DNA from 4 places in the Ammoniphilus sp. CFH 90114 genome. Region 1 is predicted to be linked to each of the others. Evidence: predicted binding sites of a transcription regulator. Region 1 holds the regulator's gene; each other region holds the start of a gene.
What was found. Region 1 encodes Rex, which represses fermentation and respiration genes when NADH is low (regulators of the CRP and FNR family bind a similar motif). Its sites were predicted from a motif close to TTGTGAAATATTTCACAA; they were not measured.

Region 1 (7,734 bases):
TACCTTTTCCATGGTTGTTTTTAGTGATTAGTTTGTTAAACTGGATTCCCATCTTACTTGACGGAATAGGGTGGCAATCTTCCTTGATGAAGCGTTCCTATCTCGGCTATGATCCGATTATAGGGGCAAGGTACTATGGAATCGGCAATGAATATATGGGAGTCGTAATCGGCAGTTCTATTCTTAGTTTGGCGATGCTTCTGGAAATTACTAAAAAACACATGGCTATCGTTAAAGGAGTCGCCATGGGAGTATTCGGACTCTATCTCATTTTCTTCTCCTTGCCGGGATGGGGAACGAATGCAGGAGGAGCCCTAACGGCTGTTGCGGCTTATAGCACCTCGTTTATTCGATTGTTTGATATCCGGTTGAATGGAAGGTATATCTTCTGGGGGATGTTATCGCTCGTTGTTGCGCTATCAAGTCTGTTTCTCATTAACATGATGGCGGCGGATCAAGTTCAGTCTCATATCGGGAGAGCCATGGAAAAGCTAGCGCAGGGGAACTGGGCAGAGATTGGGCAGATTATCGAGCGTAAATTATCCATGAACTGGAAGCTGATTGGAGTATCGTCCTGGAGTAAGGTGTTTATTACTTCTTTGCTGGTGTTAGGGTTGCTATGTTATAGACCAGCAGGAATGATCAGACGTCTATCAGAGAAGTACCCCTATGCTGTAAGAGGATTCTTCGGGATCATCGTTGGAGCTTTTACCGCTTTGGCCGTAAACGATTCTGGTATTGTGGCAGCGGCAACAACCATCATCTATATGGTGGTGCCTTTACTATTCCTGGGATTGAAGGAAAAGATGGAGGAGGCGTAGATCGCAGGGTGGGGTGGTAGTAGGCTACTTTAGGCAGAAAAAATAACCGGAGTAATTCCGGTTATTTTTAGTTTGAAGGGCTTTGAGGGGGAAATAGCGGAACCAATTCCGCTTATTCGCCTCAAAACCAATCAAAGGTAGGGTTTGGTGGCGACTAACGGAAAATATTCCGCTTATTATGGCCATTTTTGAACCGATCGGTCAAATAGCGGAAGAACCTCCGCTTATTTGCACGACCCTGTGCCGGCCTGCCTCCCGCCACTAGCCGAAGCCGAAAGAAAAATAACCGGAGAATTTCCGGTTATTTTTAGTTTGATGGAATTTGAGGGGGAAATAGCGGAACGAATTCCGCCTATTCGCCTCAAACACAGTCAAAAGTGGGGTTTGGTGGCGACTAACGGAAAATATTCCGCTTATTCTAGCCATTTTTGAACCGATCAACGAAATAGCGGAAAAACCTCCACTTAATTGCCTGTGGGTATCACCATCCGGATCCTCTGCCGAACCATCATCCCTATTCCTGTAACGACTCCCACTCTTCCATCAAGGATTCTAAGCTCTGGTTTTTCGCTTCAAGCTCTTGGTTGATCTGGTGAGCTTTCACCGGATCGGCGAAGGTTTCGGGTTGACAGAGAAGGTCTTGAAAGTGAGCAATCTCTACTTCAAGCGCTTCAATTTTCTTCTCGATTTCCTCGATCTTGCGCTGGCGTTGCCGTTCTTTCTTTTGTTGTTCCTTATCTTGGAAGAAGGATTCTTTGTCGGAGTTTCTCCGACCTTTATCTTCTGTGGTGTCAGCAGCAGTAGGCTGAGCTGCCTTCCCGAGCTCTTCCATTTCCGTTTTCTTCTCAAGATAATATTCGTAATTCCCTAAGTAGCTCACGGCTCCGTGGGGCGCAAGCTCAATCACTCGACTCGCCATTTTATTTAAGAAATAACGGTCATGAGACACGAATAAAATAGTACCAGGGTAGTCCTCTAAGGCATTCTCTAGCACTTCTTTACTGTAAATGTCTAAGTGGTTGGTTGGCTCATCGAGAATGAGAAAGTTAGAGTTCTGAAGCATGAGCTTAGCTAGGCTGACTCTTGCTTTTTCTCCGCCGCTTAAGGAAGATATTTTCTTCAGCACATCATCGCCACTGAATAAAAAGTTGCCTAGCACCGTACGAATATCCTTCTCAAGCATCTGAGGGTAATCATCCCAGAGCTCATGTAGAACGGTTTTGTCAAGATTCAGTTCTTTTTGCTCCTGGTCATAGTATCCTATAGATACATTAGAGCCAAGAGAGATAGAACCAGCTAAAGGCTGCAATTCACCGACTACGGTCTTTAAAAGAGTAGATTTTCCTATCCCATTCGGGCCGAGTAAAGCGATACGCTCTCCCCGGTCTAACTGGAAGGTGAGCCCAGAGCTGAGCTTTTTGTCCTTATAGCCTACAGATAAATCTTTGATTTTTAACACTTCGTTTCCACTTACCCGGTCGATATCAAAGGAAAAGGAGACTCGCTTGTCCGCCGTGATCGGACGGTTCACTCTATCAATCTTATCGAGCATTTTTCTCCTGCTTTGGGCTCTCTTGGTTGTTGAGGCTCGGGCAATGTTGCGGGCAATGAAGTCTTCAAGGCGATTAATCTCGGATTGTTGCTTCTCAAACATCGCTAATTGCCGCTCGATATCTTCTGCTTTTAGATCAAGATACTTGGAGTAATTCCCAACAAATCTTCTACATTCCGTCCGCTCAATCTCATAGATCACCGTAACCAGGGCATCTAGGAAGTAGCGGTCATGGGATACTACGAGAACGGCACCCGTGTAGTTGTGCAGATACCTTTCCAACCAAGTTAAAGTTTCGATATCTAAGTAGTTGGTCGGCTCGTCCAATACGAGAATGTCTGGAGTTGTTAAAAGCAATTTGCACAAGGCTAACCGAGTCTTCTGACCACCGCTGAGAGAGGAGATCAAGGTCTGGTAGTCTTCTTCGTAGAATCTTAAACCATGAAGAATGCTTCGGATATTCGCCTCATATTGGTAGCCGCCAAGCTCCTTAAAGCGCTCGGAGAGAGAAGAGTATTGGCTTAAGAGTTGTTCATAATCTTTCTCTGGCATCGGATCGCCCATCTTGCTTTCGAGAGCACGAAGGTCGTTTTCCATATTACGCAAAGAAGAGAAGACAGAAATCATCTCGTCCCATATGGTTTTGACGGATTCTAGTCCACTGTCTTGAGCGAGGTATCCTAGTTGAACATCTTTACCTTTACGAATATCTCCGGTATCTGGAAGGAATTGCCCAGTAATAATCTTTAGAAGTGTAGATTTTCCTGCTCCATTAACTCCGACAAGTCCAATTCTCTCGCCGGTTTGAATCTGCAGGTTTATTCCGCTGAGTATGGGTTCTGCAGCAAACGATTTGGAAATGTCAACTGCTTGTAATAAAATCATGGATGTCACCTCGTATTAATATACATTCTTTAGTTTACCACATTCCTTATGCGAAAGGTGACGGGGAAGGGAGGAAGATGAACATAGTGAGCAAAAAATGGTTAAGAAAGCAAATACTATCCAAGAGAAGTCAGATAGAGAGCAGTATAAGAAAGAAAAAGTCTGAGCAAATTGTTCGTCAAATATTAGATAACCAAAGCTATAAAGAAGCAAAAACTTTGTTTTCCTTTGTCCCTTTTGGGGATGAAGTGGATATTCGTGAGCTGTTATCGACGGCCTTGCAAGAGGGAAAAGAAGTCGTTATTCCGAAGACGTTTGTAGAAAAAAAAGAAATGGTTCCTTACCTGTTTAGGGGATGGGAAACCTTAGTTCCGGGAATCTATGGCATCTTAGAGCCTGACCCCGAAATATCACCGACAGCGAATCTAGAGAAAATAGATCTTATTATTATGCCAGGTGTAGCTTTTGACCATAATGGTGGAAGACTTGGGTATGGAGGGGGCTACTATGATCGTTTTTTGTCAAAGCTTCCTAAACTGCCAAGGATGATCGCACCTTGTTTTGTAGAACAAATCGTAGAATCCATTCCAATGGATGACCATGACTTCCGGATGGAAACCATTGTTACGGACGAGGGATGGATTGACTGTATAAATTCGTTTTAATTACGTTGTGAAATCATGTACAATATAGATGGACTCTTGTTACTGAACTGAGACTTATTTATCTTTCAACTAGGAGGATTTTCATGTCTGTATATAAAATTGGTGTTGTCACAGCGAGCAATTCGATTTATCGAGGAGAAAGAGAAAACGATAGCGTAGAAAAGCTAATTGAGTTGCTAAAGAAGCACTTAGATAGTGAGATACATATTCATCGCACTGTTCCCGATAGCATCGAGATGCTGAAGGAGACTATGATTGAGCTAACGGATAGAGAAAGAGTGGATTTACTTTTAACCGTTGGTGGAACGGGACTTAGTCCGGAGGATGTGACTCCTGAAGCTACAGAAGGGGTTATCGATCGCCATGTTCCAGGACTAGCGGAAGAGATGAGAAGGGCATCTCTTGCGAATTCTCGTCGTGCGATGCTCACTCGTGCGATTTCAGGTACACGAGGCAACACCCTAATTGTGAACTTTCCTGGCAACCCTAAGGGAGTGGAAGAGTGTTTTACAGCTATATGCGACCAGATTCCACATGCGATTAATATCATTCATGGGAATGTGGGGGTTGGATCTATTACAAGGGAGGAAAAGTGGTGAAATCTTCGTACTTGATAGAAGTGCCAGTTGAACAAGCTGTGGGAATGAGACTCGGTCATGACTTGACTCGTATTCTCCCAGGTGAGTTTAAAGGAAGAGCATTTAAGGCGGGGCATGAAATCACACCAGAAGATATACCTCTATTGTTAGACATCGGAAAAAGACATATTTATATCATGGACATACCTGTTGGCTACCTTCATGAGAATGAGGGAGCGGAAAGAATGGCGAAGGCACTAGCGGGGGGCGAAATCCTCTTAACAGAGCCAGTCGAAGGAAAAGTGACACTTAAATCCAAGATACATGGTTTGCTCAAGGTTCGAGCAGATATTGTTCACCAGGTCAATGAACTAGAAGGAATCTCTTTATCTACCTTAGTAGATAATCAAGTGGTCCAACCGGGTCAATCCTTGGCTGGTGTTCGGCCCATCCCATTGATTATTGAGGAAGGCAAGATTCTGGCAGTTGAACGATTAGCAGAACAATCTGCTCTCTCCGTGAAGCCCTTTAAGCCTATGAGGGTGGGGGTCGTAACAACGGGAAGTGAGGTTTATACCGGAAGAATTCAGGACAAGTTTGGTCCTGTCATCCGGGCGAAGCTTAAGGCTTTCGGCTCTGAAGTAATAGAGCAAAGACTTGCGAATGATGATGCCGAGCAGATTCAGAATGAGATAAGGTACTTTATCGATAAAAAGGTTGACTTGATCCTCGTGACTGGAGGAATGTCGGTGGATCCTGACGATCGTACACCTGGCGCAATCAAAGGGGTAGGAGCTGAAGTGGTCCGCTACGGAACCCCTATGCTTCCAGGCTCTATGCTGCTGATGGCCTATTACGGGGATATTCCGATCATGGGACTACCAGGATGCGTAATGCATGATCCGCATACTTCCTTTGATGTGTTCTTGCCTAGAATTCTTGCGGGAGAGAAGATCACAGCCAAAGATATTACCTCCATGGGCTACGGAGGATTTCATTCGTGTTAGTAAATTGACGATGAGGAGGTGAGCTCATGGAACAAGCTATACCTAAAGTAACAGCGAAGAGACTTCCCATATATTTTCGATATCTTCACGGGCTTTCCTCATTGGGTATTACTAGGGTTTCTTCAGCAGAGCTCAGCCGGTCGCTGAATATTGATCCAGCAACAATACGTCGAGATCTTTCCTATTTAGGAGCGTTAGGGAGAAAAGGTTATGGGTATGATGTAGAGTATTTAATTCAATTTCTAAGAGAGTTCTTGAAGCAGGATGAAACAACCCATGTTATCCTCGTGGGAGTGGGAAATTTAGGTACCGCTCTCCTTCAGTATGACTTCTTAAAAAATAACGCGATGATAGTTGCCGCGTTTGATAATGATCCATCGAAGGTTGGACAAAAGATAAATGGAATCCCGATTTATCCTTTGAATGATTTTGTAAGTGTAGTGGAAGAGGAGGATGCATTAGTTGCTATCCTTACCGTGCCGGTACATGCAGCGCAAGATGTTACGGATCAACTTGTGAAATCTGGAATTAAGGGAATCCTAAATTTTACCCCGACTAGATTGCAAGTACCCGAGGATATAAAAATTCATTATATCGATCTTAGCGTTGAGTTGCAGTCGCTTGTCTACTTTTTGAAAAAAAATGAACCGGTGGTCGTAGAAGAAAATGAATGATAAAGAAATGTCAATGGTGGATCACCTATCTGAGCTAAGAAAAAGGCTTATTTGGGTTATTTCCTTTTTTATCTTGTTTATGATCATAGGTTTTGTCGTAGCACCAACCCTTGTAGAACATTTAAAGAATGATCCAGCTGCGTCTAACATTTCGTGGCATGTATTTGGGTTCTCGGATGCTCTGCGGATCTATATGCAAGTGGCCTTTATCATTGCTGTTATACTGACGTTGCCTGTTATTTTATTTCATGTGTGGCGATTTATGTCTCCAGGACTTACCCAAGTGGAGCAGAGGGCCTTGCTGATTTATATTCCTTTTGCCATTATCTTACTGCTGTTGGGCTTAAGCTTCGGCTATTATATCTTACTTCCTATGATTATTGGGTTTATGTCCAACTTCACGTTTGCTTTGGGGGCAGAAGAAACCTACGGGCTAACGCAATATTTCCAGTTCATGTTTAACTTAATTCTTCCTGTCAGCTTGCTTTTTGAACTCCCAGTCGTCATTTTGTTTTTGACCACGATTCGGGTGGTCAACCCGATGATTCTTAAGAAGTTCCGCAAGTATTCTATATTGATCTTTGTCACCATCGCAGCTTTAGTTACCCCACCAGACTTTATATCCAATATTCTTGTCTCCATCCCGCTCATTGCGCTTTATGAGATTAGTATCTGGCTATCCGGATTCGTCTATCGCAAACAGAAGGAAAGAGACAAGGAATGGGAAGAAGAATTTGCGATTATTAAAACAGACGATTAAGAGGAGAGTGATCTCCTCTTTTTTGTGATGGATTGGGTTGCGTCCCTTCAGGATTCACTAAAATCGATAAAATACTCTCCACATATGACCCTTGGTATGCTTAGCCTCACCTTGGGACAAAATGGAAAGGGTAAATCTGTAGTTCATACATATATTTACAAATTTTTAATAAAAAAAGTGATTTAGGGGCTTGCAAAGTTGGGGAAAAATGACTATTATAATAAATGTGTTAGCACTCAAGTTGAATGAGTGCTAATAAAACGCAAATGTCCTTAAGGAGGGTGTTTCACAGTGTTAAGACCATTAGGTGATCGCGTGGTTATCGAAGCAATTGCTAAGGAAGAGACAACAGCAAGTGGGATCGTTCTACCAGACACAGCAAAGGAAAAGCCTCAAGAGGGCCGCGTTGTAGCTGTAGGTTCTGGACGTATTGAGAACGGAGAGCGCGTTGCCCTTGAAGTGAAAGAAGGCGACAAAGTTATCTTCTCTAAGTACGCTGGTACTGAAGTGAAATTCGGTGACAAAGAATTGTTGATCATGCGTGAAAGCGACATTCTTGCTATCTTACAATAATTGAGTTCATTGGGACTATAAGGTCCAACTGGACTCGTCCCTTCGTAAATAAATCTCGGGTTTACATATATGAATTAGAAGGAGGCATCTTTAAATGGCAAAGGATATTAGATTTAGTGAAGAAGCTCGCCGCGCTATGCTTCGTGGTGTGGATACTCTAGCTAATGCGGTTAAAGTAACTCTAGGACCAAAAGGCCGTAACGTAGTTCTTGAGAAGAA
Region 2 (7,734 bases), on a different contig from region 1:
ACCGCTATTGGAAACGGTTCCTTCTTTTTCATAAGAAGCCGCTGCAGGTAACAAGAAGACTTCCGTCTGAATCTCTGAAGGGTCTGCTCCGGATTCTCTTGACCAAAATGTGGAAGTCTCATGCTCCCATAGATCGGCGGCAACAAGCCAGTCCAGCTTGCCTAGCGCTTCTTTTTCCTTCCCCGCATTGGGTCCACCAACGACCGGATTCGTTCCGAAGCAGAATAAGCCTTTTAATTCGCCCTTTGCCATCGCTTCGAACAAAGGAATATGGGAATAATTTTTCTTTCCTTTAGGCAAATAGTGATATCCGAATTCATTGTCTGCCGTGGCCTGTGGACCATAAAATGCTTTTAAGAGACTGATGACAAATTTAGGTTTGTTAGACCAATATCCCGTTTTCGGAGTCTCATTTTCTAGATAGGCCTGTAATGTAGCATGTTTCTCTGTTGCCGTCGGGGCCCCCAAGTAACCTGGTAGATCTCCATATAACAAGGCAAAATCAGTAGATCCCTGGACATTGGATTCGCCACGCAGCGCATTCACGCCACCGCCAGGTCTTCCTACGTTTCCAAGCAGCAATTGAAGTATCGCATACACTCGGACATTCTGAGTCCCGACCGTGTGTTGGGTCGTTCCCATAGCATAGAGAATGGTTCCCGTACGATCCACGGCGCTTGTTCCCAAGAAGGTCTTGGCAATATCGAGATATTGATCTTTAGGTGTACCCGTGACCGTACAAACGGTATCTATATCATAGCGGGAGTAATGTTTTTTCATTAATTGAAACACGGTTCTTGGGTTCGTTAAGCTTTCGTCCCTCAGGATGTCTCCATTTTCATCTCTCTGGAACGTCCAAGTACTTTGATCATATTTTCGATTAGACTCATCATATCCAGTGAACAATCCATCCTTAAAATCAAAGTCATCATGAACAAGAAAAGAAGCGTTCGTATAGTTCACAACATATTCTTTGTGATACAGCCCATTCTCTAATGCGTAATGAATAAGTCCTCCCATGAACGGAATATCCGTACCGGAACGTAGGGGGGCATAGAGATCCGCTTGACTCGACGTTCGGGTAAAGCGAGGATCGACCGAAATAATCTTCCCTCCGTTTTGTTTTGCTTTCAGTAGCCACTTGAAACTAATCGGATGATTCTCAGCTGGATTAGCCCCGATAATGAGGGCACAGTCCGTATATTGCAGGTCATTCCAGTGATTCGTCATTGCTCCACGTCCAAAGGTAGGTGCCAGACCGGCAACCGTAGAGCTGTGTCAGAGGCGCGCTTGGTGTTCGATATACGTCAGTCCAAGCCCTCTCATCATTTTAACTAGTAAGTAACATTCTTCATTATCTAGGGCGGCTCCACCTAGACTTGCTATCGCCTCTGTTTTATTAACAAGAATCCCATTTTCCTTTTCCACAAAGGTGTTATCTCTAGTCTTCTGGATTTTCTCAGCAATACGATCCAGCATCCAATCCCAGTCTTTTTCTTCCCATCGATCGCTTCCAGGTGCACGATACAACGGTTTCTTCACCCTTTGATCGGAAGTGTATAACTGGCGAATCGTCGTTCCTTTGCTGCACAATGATCCTTGATTAATCGGATGATCCGGATCTCCCTCGGTAAATACAACATCATGGTCCCGGGTATGCACAAGAATCCCGCATCCTACGGCACAATAAGGACATATCGTCGGTGTCACTTTTGTCTCTGCTATCTTAAGTTGTCTTGTTTTTGCTTGAGCTTCCTTGGAGTTAAAACCTAGCTCCACCACGGCTAACGTAAGCGCGGTTGCCCCAGATAATTTCAGAAACTGTCGTCTGGTTAGATCAGGCATCACTCTTCCTCCTTTTACATGATCCCTTGCTTTTCCGATAGATCGTCTACCACTCTACCGCATGAACTGTAAATTAACGTCATACGACCGCGGAGATAACCCACCACCTCAATCTGTAGAAATTTGGCAAGCTGAACAGCTTGTTTCGTTGCTGCTGTTCGTGAACCAACGATGCCAAAGCCAAATCTTGCTGCTTTCGCTAGCATTTCATATGAAATGCGTCCTGTCGTTAGAAGGATTAAGTCTTCTGCTTTCCATCGATTACGAACCGCGCACCCAATCGCCTTATCTACCGCATTGTGGCGCCCAATGTCCTCCCGAATGGTAAGGTTCCCATTGGAGTCAATGAGACAAGCTCCATGCATGCCTCCGGTCTCGAGATACATCTCACATCGTTGCGCGAATTCATTTCTCTTTTTTAATAAGTACGAAAGCGGGACTCTAGCTTTGTTTTTGACTTTCTTGAACTGCTTGACATCTGTCATCGAAAAGAAGGTTACCCCTTTTCCACAACCTGCTGTAAAATGTCTTCGCTTCTCTAAGAACTTTTCTACATCAAATCCGGGTCCTGTGGTCACCTGTATTGACCCTTGTTCTTCCTTGATTAGTAAACTATCAACATCATCTATGGATTGAATCATTCCTTCAGAATAGAGATAACCGATCGCCCAATCTTCTAAATCAGCTTTCGTAAGTTGAAAGGTTGCAATCTCCTTTTCATTCACCATCAAGGTGAACGGATACTCTTCCGGACAATATTTATTCACTTGGGAAACACCTCGCTTTCCCCTGGTCTAGGTTAAATATTTTGTTGATAAATAAAGCTTACCGTTTTAAGATTTCGAAGGCAGTGAAAAACCTCACTTTACAAACTGGAAATACCATCCATGTTGATATCTGTGGCTAAGCCATTTCCATTCTGATAAAGATGCGATCCCCTTCGATCTCAATAGGAAAGGTTTTTACTAAACCTTTATGAGGTGCCTGTACGGTTCCGTCACGAAGGGATATTTTCCAGTCATATAAAGGACAATAGACGAACTCTCCACTGACAAGCCCTTCAGAAAGTACGCCGCCTTTGGGATGTGGACTTCTGTTTTCAATAGCTCTCACTTCTCCATTCGTTAGACGAAACAAAGCGATTTCCCACTGACCTACGGTAATGGCCTGTCCCATTCGTTCAGGGAGCTGACTATATTCAGCAACTTGGATACGAGCTATGGTTGTTTTCATCGGGTTACCTCCACGTTTACATTGCGGTGACTATAGTAATGATCTTGAAGGCTGGATTCCTCTAAAGTCTGTCCCCAAGGATCAACATATCGAGCCAAGGTTTGCTCGAGCCGATCATTGAGTTCTCTACAAGTAGTTGGATCTGCTAGGTGCTCCTGAACCTGCTTGAGATCTATACGCTCCATCCACTTCGAAGTGCGTTCCAGATAAAGAGCGGTCTCACGATAATATTGTAAATAGGCTCCTGTAAGTTCCAACGCCTCTTCTTCGGTCTTAACTTTGGCTAAAAACTCCCCAGCACGTAAGTCTGTTCCACCGTTCCCCGCGACGTAAATTTCCCAACCTCCGTCTACTCCAACAAACCCAATATCTTTAATACCGGCCTCTGTGCAGTTGCGAGGACATCCAGACACGCCCATTTTCACTTTGTGTGGTGTATCTAAGCGCTCAAATCGTTTTTCTAATTCGATTCCAAGTCCCATGGAATCTTGTGTACCAAAACGGCAGAAGGTTTTACCTACGCAAGTTTTTACGGTTCGTAGGGTCTTCCCGTAGGCGTAACCTGAAGGCATCTCCAAATCAGACCAGACTTGAGGAAGCTCTTCTTTCTTAAGTCCGAATAAGCCAATTCGCTGCCCACCCGTTAATTTCACCAAGGGTACCTGATACTTGTCTGCAACGTCGGCAATTTTCCGCAAGTCATTCGCCGTGGTCACACCACCATACATTCTTGGAATAACGGAGTAGGTTCCATCCTTTTGGATATTGGCATGAAGCTTTTCGTTAACCAACCGCGAATCGCGGTCATCCTGATAATCAGGGTAAATCATACCTAGATAATAGTTCAGGGCTGGACGACACTTTGTGCACCCTTCCTCGTTCTTCCAACCAAGGACCAACATGACCTCTTTGACCGAAGTAAGTCCCTTTTCACGAATGCCTGCCACGACTTCATCTCTGCTCCAGGAGGTGCAGCTGCATAAGGTAGGTTTGAGATCAGCTGGTTCAAAGGAGCCACCTAATGTATGCTCGAGGATGTTCTGGATCAGCGGCTTGCATCGGCCGCAAGAGCGTCCTGCATTCGTACACCCTCCGATCTCCTCCACGCTGGTCAGCCCACGGGATTGCACAGCCTCAACAATCATGCCTTTATTGATCCCATTACAGCCGCATACGACCTCATCAGCAGGCATGGAGGAGACATCTTGGAAGCTCTCCACACCTCCCCGCTCATTGAAAAAGGAGATCGTGGTTTTACCGGATACGTCCTCTTTTCGCATCATCATTCCGAATAAACGATTACTGTCACTCGTATCCCCGTATAACACAATTCCCGTAATGCATTGATCTCTTAGAATCACTTTTTTATAGATTCCATTCCATTCGTCATGAACTTTAATCGTTCTCGTTTCCGGACTTTCCTTGATTTCCCTTGCAGAAAACAAATCAACGTCAGATATCTTCAACTGCGCTCCTACAATAGACCCAACATAGGGATCCGGACTTTCTCCGGAAAGCTTTTTCGCCAATACTTGGGCTTGTTCATACAGCGGAGCCACTAGGCCATACAGGGTTCCAAGGTGCTCTGCACACTCTCCTACGGCATACACATGAGGAAGGCTCGTCTCCATAAAATTGTTGATGACGATTCCTCGATTCACTTGTAGACCGCTTGCTTTGGCTAGATCAACATTAGGTACAATCCCAGTTGCCATCACCACAAGATCTGCTGGCAATACGCTTCCATCCCGAAAATAAATACTAGTAACCCGCTCATCTCCAACAATTTCTACTGCTTCCTTACTCATATGAAATTTCATTTCATGACTTTCAAGTTCCATTTGAAGCATTCTTGCAGCCACTTCGTCTAATTGCTTTTCCATCAAGTAATCCATGAGATGAACAACATCCACTTCCATACCTAGACTCAATAGCCCTTTCGCCGCTTCAAGCCCAAGGAGTCCTCCTCCAATCACCACAGCTCGCTTCGCCGTCTTAGACGTTTCCATCATCTGAAGACAATCGGCTATGTCGCGAAAACCAATTACTCCCTGTTTATCTGCACCTGGAATCGGTAGAATGAAAGGGGATGAACCCGTGGCGATAATTAATTCATCATAAGAGACGATTCGGTTGTCCGAGTAAACCAGCTTTTGGGTCGTGTTTATTGTTCTAATGGCTTCGCCCGTATATAGTTCAATCCCTCGATCACTGTACCAGTCCCAATCATTCATCACGATGCTTTCTATCGTCATATCCCCTTGTAGTACATGGGACAACTGGATTCGATTGTAATTCGGATAAGGCTCTTTCCCAAAAATCGTTATATCATAAAGTTGACCATTCACCTTAAGAATTTCCTCAATCGTTCGAACACCTGCCATTCCATTGCCAATCATCACTAATTTTTTCTTGCTCATGATGTCTCCTCCATCTGTTGCGATTTGTACAACGGATTTTCTCTTGTTGATTGAAGTATACTTGAGGTTAACAGAATAACTTGTGAAAAACATCACAAAAGTGGCTTATTCACTAGATTGTCAAAATCATAAACAAAAGGGAGCCTAGCTTGTGGGCTCCCCTTACCGAGTTACTATTTTATGAACACCGGTTCTTTAAACTCGGCTAGTTTATCAAAGGAGCTTTTGGCTACGTCAGCATGTAAGCTATTTCCGTGAGAGTCCATCGTAACAATGGCCTTGAAGCCCTTCACCTTAAGGTGCCACATGGCTTCTGGAATTCCAAATTCAAGATAGTCTACTCCCTCCACTTTTTCAATGCAATTGGCGTAGTATTGCGCTGCTCCTCCAATTCCATTGAGGTAAACGGCTCCATGCTCTTGAAGACCGGCTAATGTCTTTGGTCCCATGCCTCCTTTACCGATCACGGCACGAATACCAAACTTTTTGATAATATCAGCCTGATAAGGCTCCTCACGAATACTTGTAGTAGGTCCAGCGGCTTTCACATGCCATTCTCCCTCATCATCCTTGAGCATCACAGGTCCACAATGGTAGATCACTCCACCGTCTAGATCTGTTGCACAATCATGATTCATGAGGTAACTATGCAAGGCGTCGCGCCCCGTATGGATGAGTCCATTGATGACGACGACATCTCCTACCTTCAAGGAACGAATTTGTTCTTCTGTGATCGGAGCTTCAAGCACCACAACGTCTTTCCCTTGCTCTTGCTCTTGGTCTGAGCTCGCCATATGAACTTCTTCATCCTTATATAGCCACTCTCGAATCTCTCCTGTCTCGGGATTAAGGGTCACACCTTGACGACGGAATGCCCAGCAATTATAGGCAACAGAAACGAAGAAACTTGCAGGCAAGCGATTCATGACGCCCACTTTACACCCCAACAACGTTGCTTCTCCACCAAAACCCATGGTACCGATTCCCAACTGGTTGGCTGTTTCCATCACGTAGGTTTCTAATTCAGCTAGAGTGGGATCCGGATTTAAATCATCCACTTTTCGAAACAATTGTTCTTTTGCCAATGCATACCCTGAAGTCCGATCTCCCCCGATACCAACCCCGATGAATCCAGCCGAACACCCTTGCCCTTGAGCTTGATAAACACTATGAAGAATGCATTTACGAATACCTTCTAAGTCCCGACCAGCCTTACCTAATCCTTCTAACTCGCAAGGCAAGCTGTATTGGATATTCTTATTTTCACATCCACCGCCTTTTAAGATAAGCTTGACCTCGATTTTATCCTGATCCCATTGTTCAAAGTGAAAGACTGGCGTTCCCGGACCCAGGTTGTCCCCACTATTCTCTCCGCTTATCGAATCTACAGAGTTCGGACGTAATTTCCCATTTTTGGTTGCTAAAGCTATAGCTTCCTTGATGATTTTCTTCATTTCCACTTGGTTCGAACCTGCTGGTGTTTTGATTTCAAATGTCGGCATACCTGTATCTTGACAAATTGGTGACTGGTTCACTTCCGCAGTATGGATATTACCTACAATTGTGGATAAAGCAAGAGCTGATCTTGTTCCTTCTTGTTCCCTTTGCTTGGCCTTAAGCATAGCTCGACGAACGTCTGGCGGTAAATTTGTTGATGTCTCTACAATTAATTGATAGATACTTTCCTGTAACTGTTTCAACTCCTCAACCCCTTTCAAGAGAATCTGCCTGAATGAGTTCTTCTAAACTTTCCATCCAACCAACCGTAGCCTTTAATGCAGCCGCTCCTTTCTCAACTTTAATCCAACAGCCTGTGTCCGTGTCCTTAAAATAACCTGTAATCGAGGTGGATTTCGGGTGAAAAGATTGGTGAAGGGAATATATCACTCCATGATGAATATCACTTTCTTCATACACATCATGAATCCATTCATCATGCTCGTTGAGCAGCCAGAGCACCTCCCCTCCCGCTAAGCCTACTAGCTTGGCTCGCTTCTGGTATTTTCGGTACGTGAACTTCACTTAGAGCACCACCCTCCCGAGATCTATTAAGCGAATGTCAGTGTTTTCTTTAATGTTGGTATGGCATCCATAATATGTCGGTTAATAGCTAGCTCTTCCGGTTCAAACCCTAGGGCCAGTCCAATCAGCTGAGGCAAATGTAAGATCGGCATGGTGATGTTTTCATCGCAACCCTTTTGAGCGTCAGGTTGATACATATCCAATTGCATCTGGC
Region 3 (7,734 bases), on a different contig from region 1:
AATGGAGCTGTTACAACAATTAGGCTGTTATGAGGGATAGATGCCGATTTCGCCGTTTAGCTTATCCGCATATCTTAATTATTATAGTTTTCGAGGGGGAGAGCGATGGGACCGGATAGGGAATGGATGGTTGTTCTTCAGTGCCCATGTACCCCAGACGAGAATATCATTATAACCCACCGAAAAATGAGGGACGGATTAGTAGTTATATGCAGCTTATGCAAAAAACCTCTAGTTATCCTAGGCTCTGATGGACACCTATACCTCGTGGGAGAGATTATTATCATGGATGCAAAGAATGATCCTATTTAACCCCCCTGTCTCCTCTGCAAACAGGGGCCTTTTTCATTGTAACAATTACCTAAGAACAAGTACTTGAGCATCATATCCGTTGTCTTGTAAAAGCTTGCTTACAAATTCCGGTTCACGCTTGATGCTAATTTCTAATTTGGGCGCTTCAGCTAAATAAAGTATATTCAAGCAAGTAAGATGATCACAGATTTCCTGGAAAGCGATTTGGTTTGAACATACGACTTTACAAAACATGATTTCAGCCTCCTTATAAATAGAGTTGAACCTACTCTATATATATGAGACGATCACGTTAAGGATTCCGACATCTATGGGACAAATTCACTTAGATTACAGTTTTATACTGAAATTTTCTCTTCCTCATTTTTTTGTTATAATCATAAGCATTCAGGTTGTTTGAAAGGAAAGCATTCTCATGACCATTATGGCTACCCTTCTAAGTATTCTAATGATGTTCATTGTTATGTTTGCAAGAATCAAGCGTGATCAACAGCCCACATCACTAAAGCGTATTATCCTACCACCTATTTTTATGAGCACGGGTTTTATTATGTTTCTGTTTCCGCCCATGCACGTTCAGTTCTTGTATGCAGTGGAATCCTTACTTATTGGTATGCTGCTCTCCATTCCCTTGATCCTTACTTCTAAATTTGAGATCAATGGTTCAGATATCTTTCTAAAGCGTTCTAGATCTTTTATGTTTATCTTAATGGGATTGTTCCTCTTAAGACTAGGCATGAGGTTTTATCTGGAGGAATATGTTAGCTTCTACGAAGCAGGAGGTTTATTCTATATCCTTGCAGTAGGCATGATCTTTCCATGGCGAGTGGCAATGGCTTATAAATATAAACAGCTCTTAGAAACACGAAAGAAGAGCTCGCCAATAGGCTAACTCCAAGACACAAAACTCCAGCTACATGAGTTAGCTGGAGTTTTGTGTATTAGTCGTCATTATCGTTATCATCATCGTCATCATGGGATTGATCTTTTGATTTTTTCCCTTTTGCCCAGTCTTTGGGTTCGACCGTCCATTTTCCTTCTTGCCCTCCCCTTTTCCATTCAATGGTCGCAGTGTAAGGTTTTCCACTATCTATTTTGAATGACTTGGCAATCAGAGCTATCGTTTCCTTTTCCTTTGCTCCCTCCCCTAAATTTAAGGAGGTAAACCATTCATCCAAAAACGCCTGGGCTTCTGATCCCTTGAGCTTTACCTCTCCCTTCCCGGTTTTCCATTCTAATTCGGCCTTATCTTCTTTCCATTCTAGCTTGATTTTTTGAGCCCCTTGATGGAGTTCAACTTTTAACTCTTGAAGCTCTAGCTCCTTAGCTGGTAAGTTGGAAGCCGGAACAGCTAAGGTAGATGGTGCTTGAACAGGCTTAGATTCCGGAATAGAAGCGGTGGTTACCTCTGGTTCTGGTTGGTTAGGTTCCTGTACAGTACGGTTGATTAATATATATCGTACATCCCCGTTAGAATTTAACATGATCTTTACATCATCATCTAATCGTAGTTGACTGGAATCTGTTCTCACTTCGTTTATCATCACTTGAGTTTCAGACGTTAAACTGAAGTCATGCTTTTGCTTCCCATCAAACACCATGAAAGTCCCTGATGCCTGATCTAAATAAGAGATTTTTCCTTCTATATTTCCCTTTTTCTCTTCTGTTACTTCTGGTTGTTCATTCTTCCCTTCTGTTTTTTGATCCTGATTATCTGCTAAGCTAATGATGCTAAACGATAAGATTATGGCAAATAAGGCTCCAATGGACATATAGGCTATTTTATTTAATTTCATGTTATCATTCTCCCTCCTGTCTCTTTGATTCGCAAGGAAGAGGGAGTTTATGGGGGTGAAGGTAAAAAGAGGCCATCACTAAAAAGGTAATACACCCTTCTTGTGACAGCCTCTTATCTTTCCTATTAGTGTGACAAGGATAACATATCTTCCATATCCTCTTGTGCAACACCAATCAACTTCAGATTGAATGCTTGCTGAAGAATATTTAGAACCCCAGGCGTAATGAATTCTGGCGGCTTTGGACCAATGCGAATGTCTTTGATTCCTAAACTGAAGAGACCTAATAGAATAGCAACAGCCTTTTGCTCAAACCATGATAACACAATACTTACAGGCAGTTCATTTACTTCACAGCCAAAGGCATCAGCGAGTGCCATAGCAATTTTCACCGTGGATCCCGAGTTATTACATTGACCTAAGTCAATATAGCGTGGAATTCCAGTGTCTCCAACTGTTCCGTAGTCCACATCATTAAAGCGGAATTTTCCACAGGATGTAGTAAGAATAACCGTGTCATTAGGAAGAGAAGTGGCTAGCTCACGATAATACTCTCCACCTTTTCCTGGAGCGTCACATCCAGCGATAACAAAGAAGCGCTTAATCTTACCTGCCTTAACCGCATCAATGATCTCTGGTGCTAATCCAAGTACGGTTTCATGGTGGTACCCTGTAGTCAAAGTTTGATCAGACTCCATGTTGGCATCTGGAAGGGAAAGAGCTTTTTCAATAAGCGGGCTAAAATCTTCCCCTTGAATTTTAGCAACCCCTTCCAGGCCGGCTACTTCGTAGGAGAAGAAGCGATCAGCATACGTTCCCTTGATTGGCATTACGCAGTTTGTAGTGGCCAATATGGCTCCTGGGAATTGTTCGAATAATCGGCGCTGATCGAACCAGGCCTTCCCAATATTTCCTTTTAAGTGAGCATATTTTTTCAAGGCTGGGTATCCATGGGCTGGGAGCATTTCGGAATGTGTATAGATGTTAATCCCTTTACCCTCTGTTTGCTTGAGAAGCTCTTCTAAAGCAAATAGATTATGTCCTGTAACAACGATAGCTTTTCCCTCTACTTTATTTTGGGAGATGGTTACAGGCTGAGGAATTCCCAATCTAGACGTATGAGCACGGTCGAGAAGATCCATCACTTTCACAGCGGCCCGGCCGACCTTCATTGCCATATCAATATGTTCTTGCATATTAAAATTTGAATTGGTTAGCGTCATATATAATGCTTCATGTGTTGTCGCATCCACCTCTGGATCTGAATAACCTAATTGGCGAGCATGTGTAGCATAAGCAGCAATCCCCTTGAGGGCAAAGATCATCGTATCCTGTAGACTTGCAATATCTTCATTCTTACCACATACGCCAATAACCTTACAGCCTCCAGATGGTGTTTGCTCACATTGATAACAGAACATCAATTTTCCTCCTCGTCATTTGAACTGACTCTATCTTAACAAGAAGGGTAAGAGCAGGTTGTGACATATCTCACAAATTCACATTATGATCAGAATTTAATGTCCGCATGATTTCCATTTCCAAAAACAAAAAACAAAAAAGAAGCGGGAATTCCGCTTCCTAGAAATTTAAGCATCTAAGTGGGCCAAGACTTGTTTTAACTTCCATAGCTTCTCTTTCGATTGAGCTAAAACCTTATATTCAGCACTCCACATAAGGGAGTTTACCATAAATTCAATTGTTTCCGTGGCCTCAATTAGGGACTTGCGCAACAGTTCACTCTCTTGCTGCGATTGAAGTTCATTTTTATTTTCTAGTAATTCCATCTTCATTAACTTCCCCTCATTTCATCCCTTGGTTGTTTTAAATATACATTATAATTTATAAAAATTCAATCCCTTTTATTCTTCTTTGCAAAAAAAAAACATCCATAGCTTGTGGCTATGAATGCTTTTTTCATGTTCTAAGAAAATTGTCTTGTTAGATTTGCCATTTCGATAGCTACTGCAGCAGACTCCCACCCTTTATTACCTGCTTTCGTACCCGCACGTTCAATTGCCTGTTCGATGGTATCTGTCGTAAGAACACCGAAGATGGTTGGAACCCCAGTCTGTAATGCAATAGCGGCTACTCCCTTTGCGGCTTCATTACAGACAAAGTCAAAGTGAGGAGTAGCTCCCCTAATGACTGTACCTAAAGTAATGACGGCGTCATATTTTCCGCTTTCGGCCATCTTTTTTGCGATCATAGGAATCTCAAATGCTCCAGGCACCCAGGCAACTTCCACATCATTTTCATCTACCCCGTGTCGGTTAAGGGCATCAAGAGCACCGCTCAACAATTTCGAAGTGATGAATTCGTTGAATCGTCCTACTACAATTCCAAATTTTAACCCGGTACCAACCAATTTACCTTCGTATACTTTTGCCATGATTCTATCCCCTTTTATAAGTTTAATAAATGTCCAAGTTTATCTTTCTTGGTATTTAAATATCGCTCATTACTTACATTGGCCTTCATTTGAATCGGTACTCTTTCAACAACCTCAAGATCATGACCTGAAATTCCTGTAATTTTCCGAGGATTATTGGTCAATAATTTGATTTTACCGACTCCTAGGTCCTTTAAGATCTGAGCCCCAATACCATATTCTCGTAAATCGGCTGCAAACCCTAGCTGTTCATTCGCTTCGACCGTATCTAGTCCTTGTTCTTGCAGCTTATATGCCTTAAGTTTGTTAATTAGACCAATGCCCCGGCCTTCTTGACGCATATAAAGAAGGATTCCCTTTCCTTCCGCCTCAATTTGTGACAAGGCCGCTGCCAACTGAGGCCCACAATCGCATCGATGAGAATGGAACACATCACCGGTTAGACACTCGGAGTGCACCCTTACCAGAACCGGATCATTCGGATCAATCGTACCTTTTACTAAGGCTACGTGTTCTTTTTGATCCACTTCATTGGTATAAGCGATCGCTCGGAAGGTTCCAAAATCGGTTGGCATGTTTACCTCTACCTCACGTTGGACGAGCTTTTCCTTGTTGGTTCTATATTTAATTAAGTCTTCTATCGTTATAATTTTAAGATCAAATTGCTCGGCAATTTTTAATAAATCAGGAACGCGAGACATTGTTCCATCTTCATTTATTATTTCGCAAATCACTCCTGAAGGATAGGATCCACATAATCGGGCCAAATCTACAGCTGCTTCCGTATGTCCCGCTCGACGCAGAACTCCTCCCTTTTTCGCTACGAGGGGGAAGATATGACCTGGTCTGCGAAAATGATTAGGTTTAATGCTTGGGTTGATCAAATCCATAATGGTTTGGGAACGTTCATGTGCAGAAATGCCTGTCGTCGTATCAAAGGAGTCAACTGAAACGGTGAAGGCTGTAGCGTGTGCGTCCGTGTTATTGAACACCATCGGTTCAAGCTTGAGCTCGCTCGCCCTTTCCTCTGTAATGGGTACACAAACAAGTCCCCGTCCATGAGTAATCATAAAGTTGATGACTTCTGGAGTTGCTTTTGCGGACAGGGCTACAAAATCTCCCTCATTTTCACGATCCTCATCATCTACTACAATAATGGGTTTGCCTTGAATTAGATCATGAATGGCTTCTTCAATCTTATGAAACATATCCTCTTCTCCCCTTTTCTACATAAATCCGTGTTCCGACAAGAAAGCTTCCGTCAATTTGGAAGTTGGCTTGCGGGTCGTGATAAACTTTTCAATGTATTTTCCTATCATGTCACACTCCAAGTTAACGGTAGCACCCATTCCCTTGTGTTGCAGAATGGTCATCTCAAGGGTGTGTGGGATAATAGACACACTGAATCTGTCAGAGGACACATCCAAAATGGTTAGGCTGATCCCATCAATGGTCACGGAACCTTTAGGTATCATATAATGCAAAAGTTGTTCAGGAGCTTTAATTTCAAACAGGACCGCATTTCCGTAGCTGGTCTTCGATACGATTTTCCCTGTTCCGTCTACATGCCCCGAAACAAAATGCCCTCCAAACCGTCCGCCTGCAGCCATGGCTCTTTCTAAGTTGACTTTGCTCCCCACTTGAATATCAGATAGGCTTGTCTTATGAAAAGTCTCCGGCATGACATCGACAGTAAATTCTCGAGAGGAAAATGAGGTCACGGTAAGACATACACCATTGACAGCAATACTGTCACCTAATTGAACATCCTTAAGCACAATGGATGCCCCAATTGTAAGAACCATCCATTCTCCTCCACGCTTGATGCCTTGGATGACCCCTAGTTCTTCAATGATTCCAGTAAACATCTAATCCCCCCATTCTGGATAACCTTCGATACGAATATCTTCTCCTATTATCTCGACCTCAAGGTCTCTTAATTGGATCGCTTCATTCATTTGGAGGATTCCCTCTCCACCGAAAGACGTGGGAGCGTGGCGGCCTCCTACCAGCTTTGGAGCAAGATATGTGATTACTTTATCTATCGCTTTTGCTTTTAAGAACGATCCGTTCACCTCACTTCCTCCCTCAACTAGCACGGAGGAAACCTGCTGTTCTCCGAGATGGGAGAGCACATCCAGTACATCCACTTGTCCCCCGCTCGAAACAGCAAAAACCTCAACACCCATTTCCTTTAATTGAGAAGTCTTTCTTTCATCTGCCGCACGCGTGGTATAGATCCAAGTTGGAGCTTGGTGATCTTGAACGATATTGGATTCAAGGGGAATTCTAAGCGTTGAATCTAGAATAATCCGAATGGGATTCCTTCCACCTTCGGGGAGCCGGGTAGTTAATACAGGATTATCCTTGATTACCGTGTTAACACCTACTAGAATTCCCTGATACTCATGGCGCAAACGATGCACATCGATTCTTGCCTTTTCTCCTGTAATCCAGCGACTGCTTCCTATCTCGGTTGCCACTTTCCCATCTAGTGTATTAGCCGTCTTCATGGTTACAAACGGACGCCCCGTTGTAATATATTTGATGAAAACCTCATTTAATCTACGGGACTCCCTTTCACGAATGCCGCTGATTACCTCTATTCCCGCATCTTCAAGCAGTTGTACACCTCGTCCGGCGACGAGCGGATTAGGATCAAGCATAGCTACAACAACTCTAGATACTCCCGCACGGATTAGAGCTTCTGCACAAGGAGGAGTTCTTCCATAATGGGAACACGGCTCAAGAGTGACATAGATGGTTGCTCCTCTAGCCTTGTTCGACGCCATGGCCAACGCATGAATCTCCGCGTGTGGTTCGCCTGCTTTTAGATGGGCACCCATACCTACAATTTCCCCATCCTTAACTACTACTGCTCCTACCATTGGATTCGGGGCTGTTTGTCCTTTGGCTGAACGAGCCCACCCAAGAGCAATATCCATAAAGTAATCGTGAGTATTCAACAAGTCCATCCGCTCCTAACCCTAAACATGCTTGTAAAACTCAATAAAAAAAGAAAGCCCTGGAAATAGTTAGACTACTCCCAGGGCTCACATTCAAAATGAAAGTTAAAAAAAGCAAAAAGTTTAAGACTCTGGCATACCTAAATAAGCACAGTCTTCCCCTGCCTCTTTTCCATCTCCTTCTCCCATCCAGACTATACTGTCGGTTTCGGAATTTCACCGAATCAGCGTCAACCTTGTTACAGGTCTCGGCTCACGGACTAAGGGT
Region 4 (7,734 bases), on a different contig from region 1:
TCTCCTATTATTTACTCAAGCTAAAATGACGTCTCGTAAAATTTAAACTAGTTTCAAATAGAATGACTCTCTGTTAAGGGGCCTATTGAAGAGAAGTACCAAGGTTCGGTTATTGCTGTTTTCGAATAATGTAAGCAAAAAAAAGCTACCAAAGAGGATCACTCTGTTGGTAGCTTTTTTAATTCTACTTAATCCATTGATTTTCCAATTTTTCAAACTCGCCTTTCAAAGTCATTTCTTCCATCCAGAGGTTCACCCAGTTAGTGAAGACTTGATCCCCGCGATGCATGAGGTAACCTTTCTCATCCGTAGTAAATGTATCATCTGTTAAAGCAGCATATAAACGTTTATCTTCCTTTGAATAAAGCATAGCTTCAATGTTGTCCGTTATCATAACATCATACTTGCCCTCTGCAACTAGTCCAGGAATATCTAAATTATTTTCGACTACCGTAACTTGAGCCTTTTTGAAATTAGCATCAACAAATACTTTGTTGGTTCCGCCAGGGTTTACTCCGATTCTTACATGGGGTTGATCAATGTCTGCTAGACTCTTAAACTTCTCCTTGTCTTCTAAACGAATGAGAGGAGATTTACCAAATTCGATATATGGATGTGTGAGTTGAGCCGTTTTCTGACGGGCCACATTCCTTGTAATTCCGCCCATAGCAATATCAAACTTATCGGCTAGTAAGTCACTCATTAGTGTTGGCCAGGAAGTCTGAACAAACTTTACCTCTACTCCTAAATCTTTTGCCATCTTTTTGGCTGCGTCGATATCGTATCCCTCATATTCTCCTGTTTTTGGATTAAGGTACGTAAACGGTTTGTAATCTCCAGCCGTTCCTACACGAATATAGCCTCTCTTGATGATAGCGTCTAAACGAGACTCTATATTTACTGTGTTCTCTTCCGGATTCCAAGAAACAACCCGACCTAATGCTTCTCCAATGGCTCTTGCTGAAACGAAGGTAGTACCATCAACTACAGCGCCTGGGATTGATTTGCCATCTGCGACGACTTGAACCGTAGATGGAGCTTTCGATGCTTCGACAGCAGGAGACGAAAGCGCTGTCAAGTAACCACCAGCAAATAAGGATAAAGCCAACATGCCTTTAATCAGTAGAGTACTTTTCTTTTTCATAGGGGAACCTCCAATATGTAATATACTAATATAATTCAGATAAGAGAATTTTACCATAATTAAATAATTTGTAAACTATTTTTATTTACCTAACAATTTTCTGGGAAATCAGGTGGGTAAATGATGAACTTTTAAACCATTAACTCTATAAGAACATATATTGAATGAACAGGAGGTAGAGATCTAGTAAATGATCAAAACAAACAAGATACCCAAAGTAAAACAGTTTAGTTTTCCTTGTTTTTATGGAAACTGGTGTGGACCAGGATGCAGTGGGCCCAATAGACCAATAGACGGCTTAGATGCTTGCTGTCGGTCGCATGATCGATGCTATCGAAGACGCGGTTGGCGTAACTGCAATTGTGATCGTCAGTTAACTAGATGTGCAGAAAAATATGCAGACCCTTTAACTGTAAGAGGAAGGATGGCATTACTTATTATCCATTTTTTTTCAAAACAAAATTGCCATGTACTTCGTCGTACTGCGTCTTCTAAACCATGGATGAACGCTAAAATCTTCAGGCAAAGACGGAGAATATTCTGTCTGTTCGAAAAGTTTTGACTGCAGCGTCTGAACTTTGCTATTATTCTATTAGCCTAATTCAATGGAAAGAAAAATCCTCGCTAGAAAAGGAGTATACGATGAAACTTGGACTAACTGGAAAGAACGCTGTGATTACGGGTGGAAGTGCTGGAATTGGACTTGCTTGTGCCAAAGCACTTGCAGCTGAGGGGGCCAATGTCGTTATTATCAGTAGGAATCAGGAGAAATTAGATAAAGCAGTGGCCATCTTGAAAAACATTGCCCCAGACCGTTCTATATTCTCGATTTGTGAAGATTTAACCGATTGTGGTGCACCAAAGAGGAGTGTGGAGGAAGCGATCTCTAAACTAGGAAATATCGATATTTTGATTAATAATGCAGGATCAGCCCGTGCAGGTATCTTTTGGGATTTGGAAGGACAGGATTTTATCCAGGCCTGGAATCTTAAATTTTTAGGGTATGTTGAGATGGTAAGGGAAACAGCTATACATATGAAGCCCCAACGAAGAGGGAGGATTGTCAATATAATTGGAACAGGAGGACGAACGCCTAGCCCTACCTTTCTTCCAGGAGGGACTGTAAATGCAGCGCTTTTAAATTTTACAAAAGGAATTTCTAGAGATCTCGCAGCCTACGGGATTAGAATTAATGCGATTTCTCCTGGAATTACCGCTACTGAACGTGCAGAAATGCTTGCACAGCAGAATGCAGAAGCGAATGGTATTACGATAGAAGAACAAAAAAAGGAGGATAATGCTGGAATCCCCCTTGGACAGATGGTACAACCTGAAGAAATTGCCACCATGGCTTTAATCTTAGCATCCGATATCATCCCTTCTATGACCGGAACAGAGATTGTAATAGACGGTGGTAAACAGCCAGGACTTTAATTGGACAAAAAATTAACTTCGCGTGTTGTTTGATTGCAGTGCGTGCACTTATAAGCAACCTCAACCTCGTGATCGCAATCAGGGTGAACGATCGAATAATATTTATCATCAAGGAAGCGATTACCCCAAATGGCAATGGAGTTCAGGATATGTCTTAACTCCTTGCCCTTTGGTGTGAGTTCATAGGAATAACGTGGTGGGTGCAAGACGTAAAGGTTGGAGGTTAAAATTGATTCCTCTTCGAGCAATTTTAACCGATCTGATAGGATATTAGGGGCTAGGCCCTCTAAGGCTTCTTTAAGTTCGGTGAATTTGGTTTTACCTTTTAGTAGTTCACGAATAATTAATAGGGTCCAGCGATCACCAATAATATCTAGGGTTTTGGCAATGTTGCAGGGGAGATTATAATTTTTAGGCACAGTAGGAACTTCCTTTCCGGATTTTAACATCTAGATTATAGTATGATGGACTGAGTATTGAAAATCAACTCAGTAGTATATTTTTGAAATGTGCGTTGCAAAAAAATACTTAGTATTATATATTAACTTTAGATGTATAAATTATCCTATTAAGGAGTGGAATACGTGTTATTACAAAAGCTTTCATGGGCAGGAGTATTGGTTCAATCGAATGATAGTAAGGAAAACTAGTCAGAGTCTACCGTGTGAAAGGAAAAGGACTGCTGTTTTTTTAAAACGAAAAAAGGAGTCCTTTCTGATCACATGAGTAGATTCATCTCGCACCTTTACGTTCCTGCTTACACCTACTAAAGTATAGGGCCGTAACGCTCCATCATAATTGGGTGAAATACGCTTCTGCAAAATCAATAAACTGCTTACAGTTCTTTGTGAGATGCTTATTCTTCTTCCAGGCGAGGCCAATCTGAACTTTCGTCTGATTGGATAATGGAATCTGAACAATATCCGAACGCTTTGCTACGATGAGTTTCATAAAAAGAGAGATTCCAAGACCGTTTGCCACAAGTTCTTTTGCAGTGCTCACTTCATGCGATTCAAAGACAATGCGGGGGGTAAAACCATGCTTCTCACACTCTTTTAAGGTGAGTTTGCGGTGTAAGAAATCGGGGGTTAAGGCTACGAAATCCTCGTCTTTTAATTGACTGAAGCATATTTCTTTATTCTTTGCCAAGGCATGATCCGGATGCATACAGACCATAATTTCTTCTTCCATCAGTGGGATTACGTTTAACGAGCTTTGGTCTTCAGGTAAGATGATGAGTCCTAAATCCAGTTCACCGGTTTCCAACAACTCACAGGTGGAAACAGATCCTTTTTCCATAACTTCGATGTCGATGGCGGGAAAACAATGTTTAAACTCCTTATAAACACTGGGAAAAATCCGGGCCCCGATCATGGGAGGCAGACCCATTTTAATTTTACTGAGACGGTCTTTTACTTCCTCAATAGAACTTTGAATCTCACCGAGAATCGACTCAACTCTTTTATGAAACAGCTCACCATGATGGGTTAGAGATACATTTTTCGTATTCCGGATTAGCAGCTTGACGCCAAGTTCCTCTTCAAGTTGATTTACGGCATTCGTAACAGTAGGCTGGGAGACGTGGAGCGCATGGGCAGCATGAGTAAAGTTTTTATGTTTGCCTACCTTATAGAAATATTCAAGATGTCTTAGTTCCATTCAAACCTCTCCCCGCAGTTTATTTACTCTTAATAAATTGTAGCATAATTTAAATAGAACTCTTTGTGAATCAATGAACAATCTGTGAAAGGAGTTATAAAAGTTATAAATGACTTCATAAGGGAAATTGATTTCCGATATCCACGTCGATATGAAAGAATAAGAGTGTAGCAAGGAACACCATAACAACTCAAATTAAGAAATGAAAGTGAGGGAACAGCATGACAAGAAAAAACAACCTAACGCACAGGGAGGATGAAAAGAGGCTTCAAGAAATCTGTATCGACTTATGCTTAAGTTATGATGACCCTTATATGTCATGCGGAAACTGCCAGATTCTACGACAGTTGGATAAAGCCAACGAGTGTAGAAAGATTTATGAAACAAGATTTTGATCTAACTATTTATGTGAAAAACTTCACAATTAATTACGCGATTTACCGTAAGATGCCTTTGTAATAAAAAATACAAGAGCTGAGGTGTGTGAAGATGGTTGCTAAACCAAAACCGAGTTTTCAACTTCCTAAAAAGACTAACACGAGTCAACCTGCCAAGACCAAATCTGAATCCGAATTAAAACTTCTGCCTTTACTCCTGACGTTGGCTGTCGGTGTAATCATCTGGTTTATTCCACCACCAGAAGGGCTAGATCAGAAAGCCTGGCACTTATTTGCCATATTTGTAGCAACGATCATAGGTTTTATCACCAAGCCTCTTCCAATGGGAGCTGTAGCCATTGCCGCAATAATGGCAACAGCAGTGACCGGAACCTTGTCGACATCCGATGCGTTAAGTGGATTTGGAAATACCACCATTTGGCTCATCGTCATCGCCTTCTTTATTTCCCGGGGCTTCATTAAGACTGGATTAGGAGCAAGAATCTCCTATATGTTCGTTAAGCGATTTGGTAAAAGGACCCTTGGTTTATCTTATTCACTCTTAGTCAGTGACTTGCTCCTCGCGCCGGCTATTCCAAGTAATACAGCTCGGGCGGGAGGAATTATCTTCCCGATCATCCGTTCTTTATCTGAGACCTATGGGTCTAAACCAGAGGATGGGACTGAAAGAAAAATAGGTTCATTCCTCTTAAAGACGTCATTTCAAGGAAACTTAGTTACCTCTGCCATGTTTATGACCGCCATGGCGGCAAATCCGCTCATTGCTACGTTGGCTAATGATGTCGCCGGCATTAATATTACTTGGACAGGTTGGGCATGGGCAGCGATTGTCCCAGGATTAGTCAGTTTGATTGTGATTCCTTACTTCCTCTATAAGGTCTATCCACCTGAAATCAAAGAAACTCCAGGTGCAGCGAAGATGGCGGAAGAGAAGCTAAAAGAAATGGGACCAGTAAAAAAAGAAGAATTTTATATGCTGGGTGTGTTCTTCATCATCTTAAGCTTGTGGATCTTCGGTGATAAGTTAGCTATTGATGCGACAACAACGGCTTTCATTGGGTTGTCCATCCTCCTCTTAACACAAGTGTTGTCCTGGAATGATATTAAGAAGGAACAAGGGGCTTGGGACACGTTAGTATGGTTTGCGGCTTTGGTCATGATGGCTACGTTCCTTAATAAGTTAGGTATGGTTCCTTGGTTTAGTGCAACGATGGAAGGGTCTGTAAGCGGAATGTCTTGGGTTGCAGCTCTCGTTGTTCTCGCTCTAGTTTACTATTACACGCATTACTTCTTTGCTAGTTCGACAGCTCATATCAGTGCTATGTACGCTGCTTTCTTGGCGGTCATGCTAGCAGCTGGGGCACCAGCGATGTTAGCTGCCTTACTCCTGGCTTTCTTCAGTAACTTATTTGCTTCTACAACTCATTACGGTACAGGACCTGCTCCCGTGTTCTTCGGTGCTGGTTATGTCACACAGAATCGTTGGTGGTCTTTAGGATTTGGAATTTCCATTTTACACATCATCATCTGGTTAGTTGTGGGCGGACTTTGGTGGAAAGTGATTGGACTTTGGTAGAAAACTTAATTTGAAGGGGGTTATCCCATGCTTCAATACGATATTGTGATTGTAGGTGCAGGAGGGGCAGGCATGATGGCTGCGCTGAATGCAAGTAAGGAAGAAGACCTTAAAGTGGCTGTGATCAGTAAAATCTACCCAACCCGCTCCCATACGGGGGCGGCGCAGGGTGGGATTAATGCCGCGATGAAAAATCGTGACTCGACCGACTCAACGGAAAAGCATTTCCGCGATACGGTGAAAGGAAGCGATTTTCTAGCTGACCAGGATGCTGTTGAATTCTTCACCTCTAATATGCCGGACATTATCAAAGAATTAGATTATTTCGGAGTTCCTTTTTCCCGAGACGAGAATGGCAACGTAGCCCAGCGCCCATTTGGGGGGGCTTCGAGTCCAAGAACATGCTATTCTGCAGATAAAACCGGTCACGTGATCCTTCACGCTTTATACGAGCAATGTCTAAAACAAGATGTAGTGTTCTTAGATGAATGGTTTCTTCTCTCTCTTGCTGTTGAAAATGGAAAGCTAGAAGGTCTCGTAGCGATGGATATGAAAACAGGGGACATCCATCCGATCCAAGCCAAGGCCGTTGTTTTGGCAACAGGAGGGTTCGGCCGAATCTATTGGAGCCGAACGACCAATGCCATTAATATGACAGGGGATGGGACGGCGGCTTGTTTTGAAGTAGGTATTCCACTCAAGGACCCGGAATTCGTGCAGTTCCATCCTACAGGTTTAGCCTCCACGGGTGTCCTCTTGTCTGAGGCTTGCCGAGGGGAAGGTGGCTATCTCCTCAATAAGGATGGGGAGCGCTTCATGCAACGCTACGCTCCGGAAAAAATGGAACTTGGACCACGTGATTTGGTATCTCGCTCCATTGAAACGGAGATTAAAGAAGGTCGCGGTTTTGGTGAAGAGATGGGATCTTATGTTCTTATGGATCTTCGTCATCTTGGAGAAAAGAAGATTATGGAACGTCTTCCGCAAGTAAGAGAACTAGCCATGGAATTTGAAGGAGTAGATCTGATCAAAGAGCCGGTTCCTATTCGCCCGAGCTGTCACTATATGATGGGAGGCATTCATGTTACGGACTTTAAGACATGCAGTACTCCTATTGAAGGGATCCATGCAGCAGGGGAATGTTCAAGCGTATCGATTCACGGAGCGAATCGATTAGGTGGAAACTCTGTAGCTGATGTGGTCTTATTCGGAAAATACGCAGGACTTGGTGCACGGGAATCTGCGATGAAAAGAACCTTTGGTACGACGACAAAAATGGAGGTTGAAGTCGAGAAGTGGAAGAGTCAGTTTGCCACGATGAGAAAGAAGAATACAGGAAATAACATCTTTGAGATTCGCAATAAGATGGCTGAAACGATGTGGTACAATGTGGGCATTTTCCGTACCGAAAACGAAATGGCCGAAGCACTACAAGTCATTGATCAACTGCTAGAAGAATACAAGGACACCTACATTGGCGATGCTTCTGTTCGATATAATATGGCCTTTATAAACTATGTAGA

Region 2: the regulator Rex is predicted to act here: its motif matches at 5,579-5,596, upstream of nirB (nitrite reductase large subunit NirB).
Region 3: the regulator Rex is predicted to act here: its motif matches at 3,588-3,605, upstream of hcp (hydroxylamine reductase).
Region 4: the regulator Rex is predicted to act here: its motif matches at 4,644-4,661, upstream of EIZ39_RS14030 (anion permease).

Annotation. Positions count from the first base shown of each region.
Region 1 covers NZ_SDLI01000008.1:35,580-43,313, reverse strand. The annotation lists gene EIZ39_RS17550 (hypothetical protein) at 1-821, shown strand, start outside; gene abc-f (ribosomal protection-like ABC-F family protein) at 1,336-3,258, opposite strand; gene EIZ39_RS17540 (5-formyltetrahydrofolate cyclo-ligase) at 3,345-3,923, shown strand; gene EIZ39_RS17535 (MogA/MoaB family molybdenum cofactor biosynthesis protein) at 4,007-4,522, shown strand; gene EIZ39_RS17530 (molybdopterin-binding protein) at 4,516-5,508, shown strand; gene EIZ39_RS17525 (redox-sensing transcriptional repressor Rex) at 5,535-6,182, shown strand; gene tatC (twin-arginine translocase subunit TatC) at 6,175-6,942, shown strand; gene groES (co-chaperone GroES) at 7,234-7,515, shown strand; gene groL (chaperonin GroEL) at 7,610-7,734, shown strand, end outside.
Region 2 covers NZ_SDLI01000005.1:361,207-368,940, reverse strand. The annotation lists gene fdnG (formate dehydrogenase-N subunit alpha) at 1-1,845, opposite strand, end outside; gene fdhD (formate dehydrogenase accessory sulfurtransferase FdhD) at 1,860-2,612, opposite strand; gene nirD (nitrite reductase small subunit NirD) at 2,749-3,078, opposite strand; gene nirB (nitrite reductase large subunit NirB) at 3,075-5,498, opposite strand; gene EIZ39_RS14055 (fumarate hydratase) at 5,672-7,198, opposite strand; gene EIZ39_RS14050 (molecular chaperone GrpE) at 7,203-7,520, opposite strand; gene EIZ39_RS14045 (CoB--CoM heterodisulfide reductase iron-sulfur subunit B family protein) at 7,547-7,734, opposite strand, start outside.
Region 3 covers NZ_SDLI01000001.1:611,677-619,410, reverse strand. The annotation lists gene EIZ39_RS03240 (hypothetical protein) at 106-312, shown strand; gene EIZ39_RS03235 (hypothetical protein) at 358-546, opposite strand; gene EIZ39_RS03230 (CcdC family protein) at 728-1,204, shown strand; gene EIZ39_RS03225 (hypothetical protein) at 1,254-2,108, opposite strand; gene hcp (hydroxylamine reductase) at 2,234-3,529, opposite strand; gene EIZ39_RS03215 (hypothetical protein) at 3,698-3,901, opposite strand; gene ribH (6,7-dimethyl-8-ribityllumazine synthase) at 4,033-4,500, opposite strand; gene EIZ39_RS03205 (bifunctional 3,4-dihydroxy-2-butanone-4-phosphate synthase/GTP cyclohydrolase II) at 4,515-5,708, opposite strand; gene ribE (riboflavin synthase) at 5,727-6,368, opposite strand; gene ribD (bifunctional diaminohydroxyphosphoribosylaminopyrimidine deaminase/5-amino-6-(5-phosphoribosylamino)uracil reductase RibD) at 6,369-7,475, opposite strand; FMN riboswitch at 7,640-7,734, opposite strand, start outside.
Region 4 covers NZ_SDLI01000005.1:351,613-359,346, forward strand. The annotation lists gene pruA (L-glutamate gamma-semialdehyde dehydrogenase) at 1-46, shown strand, start outside; gene EIZ39_RS14005 (transporter substrate-binding domain-containing protein) at 185-1,144, opposite strand; gene EIZ39_RS14015 (SDR family oxidoreductase) at 1,787-2,578, shown strand; gene EIZ39_RS14020 (winged helix-turn-helix transcriptional regulator) at 2,575-2,997, opposite strand; gene EIZ39_RS14025 (LysR family transcriptional regulator) at 3,371-4,237, opposite strand; gene EIZ39_RS14030 (anion permease) at 4,727-6,211, shown strand; gene EIZ39_RS14035 (FAD-binding protein) at 6,239-7,734, shown strand, end outside.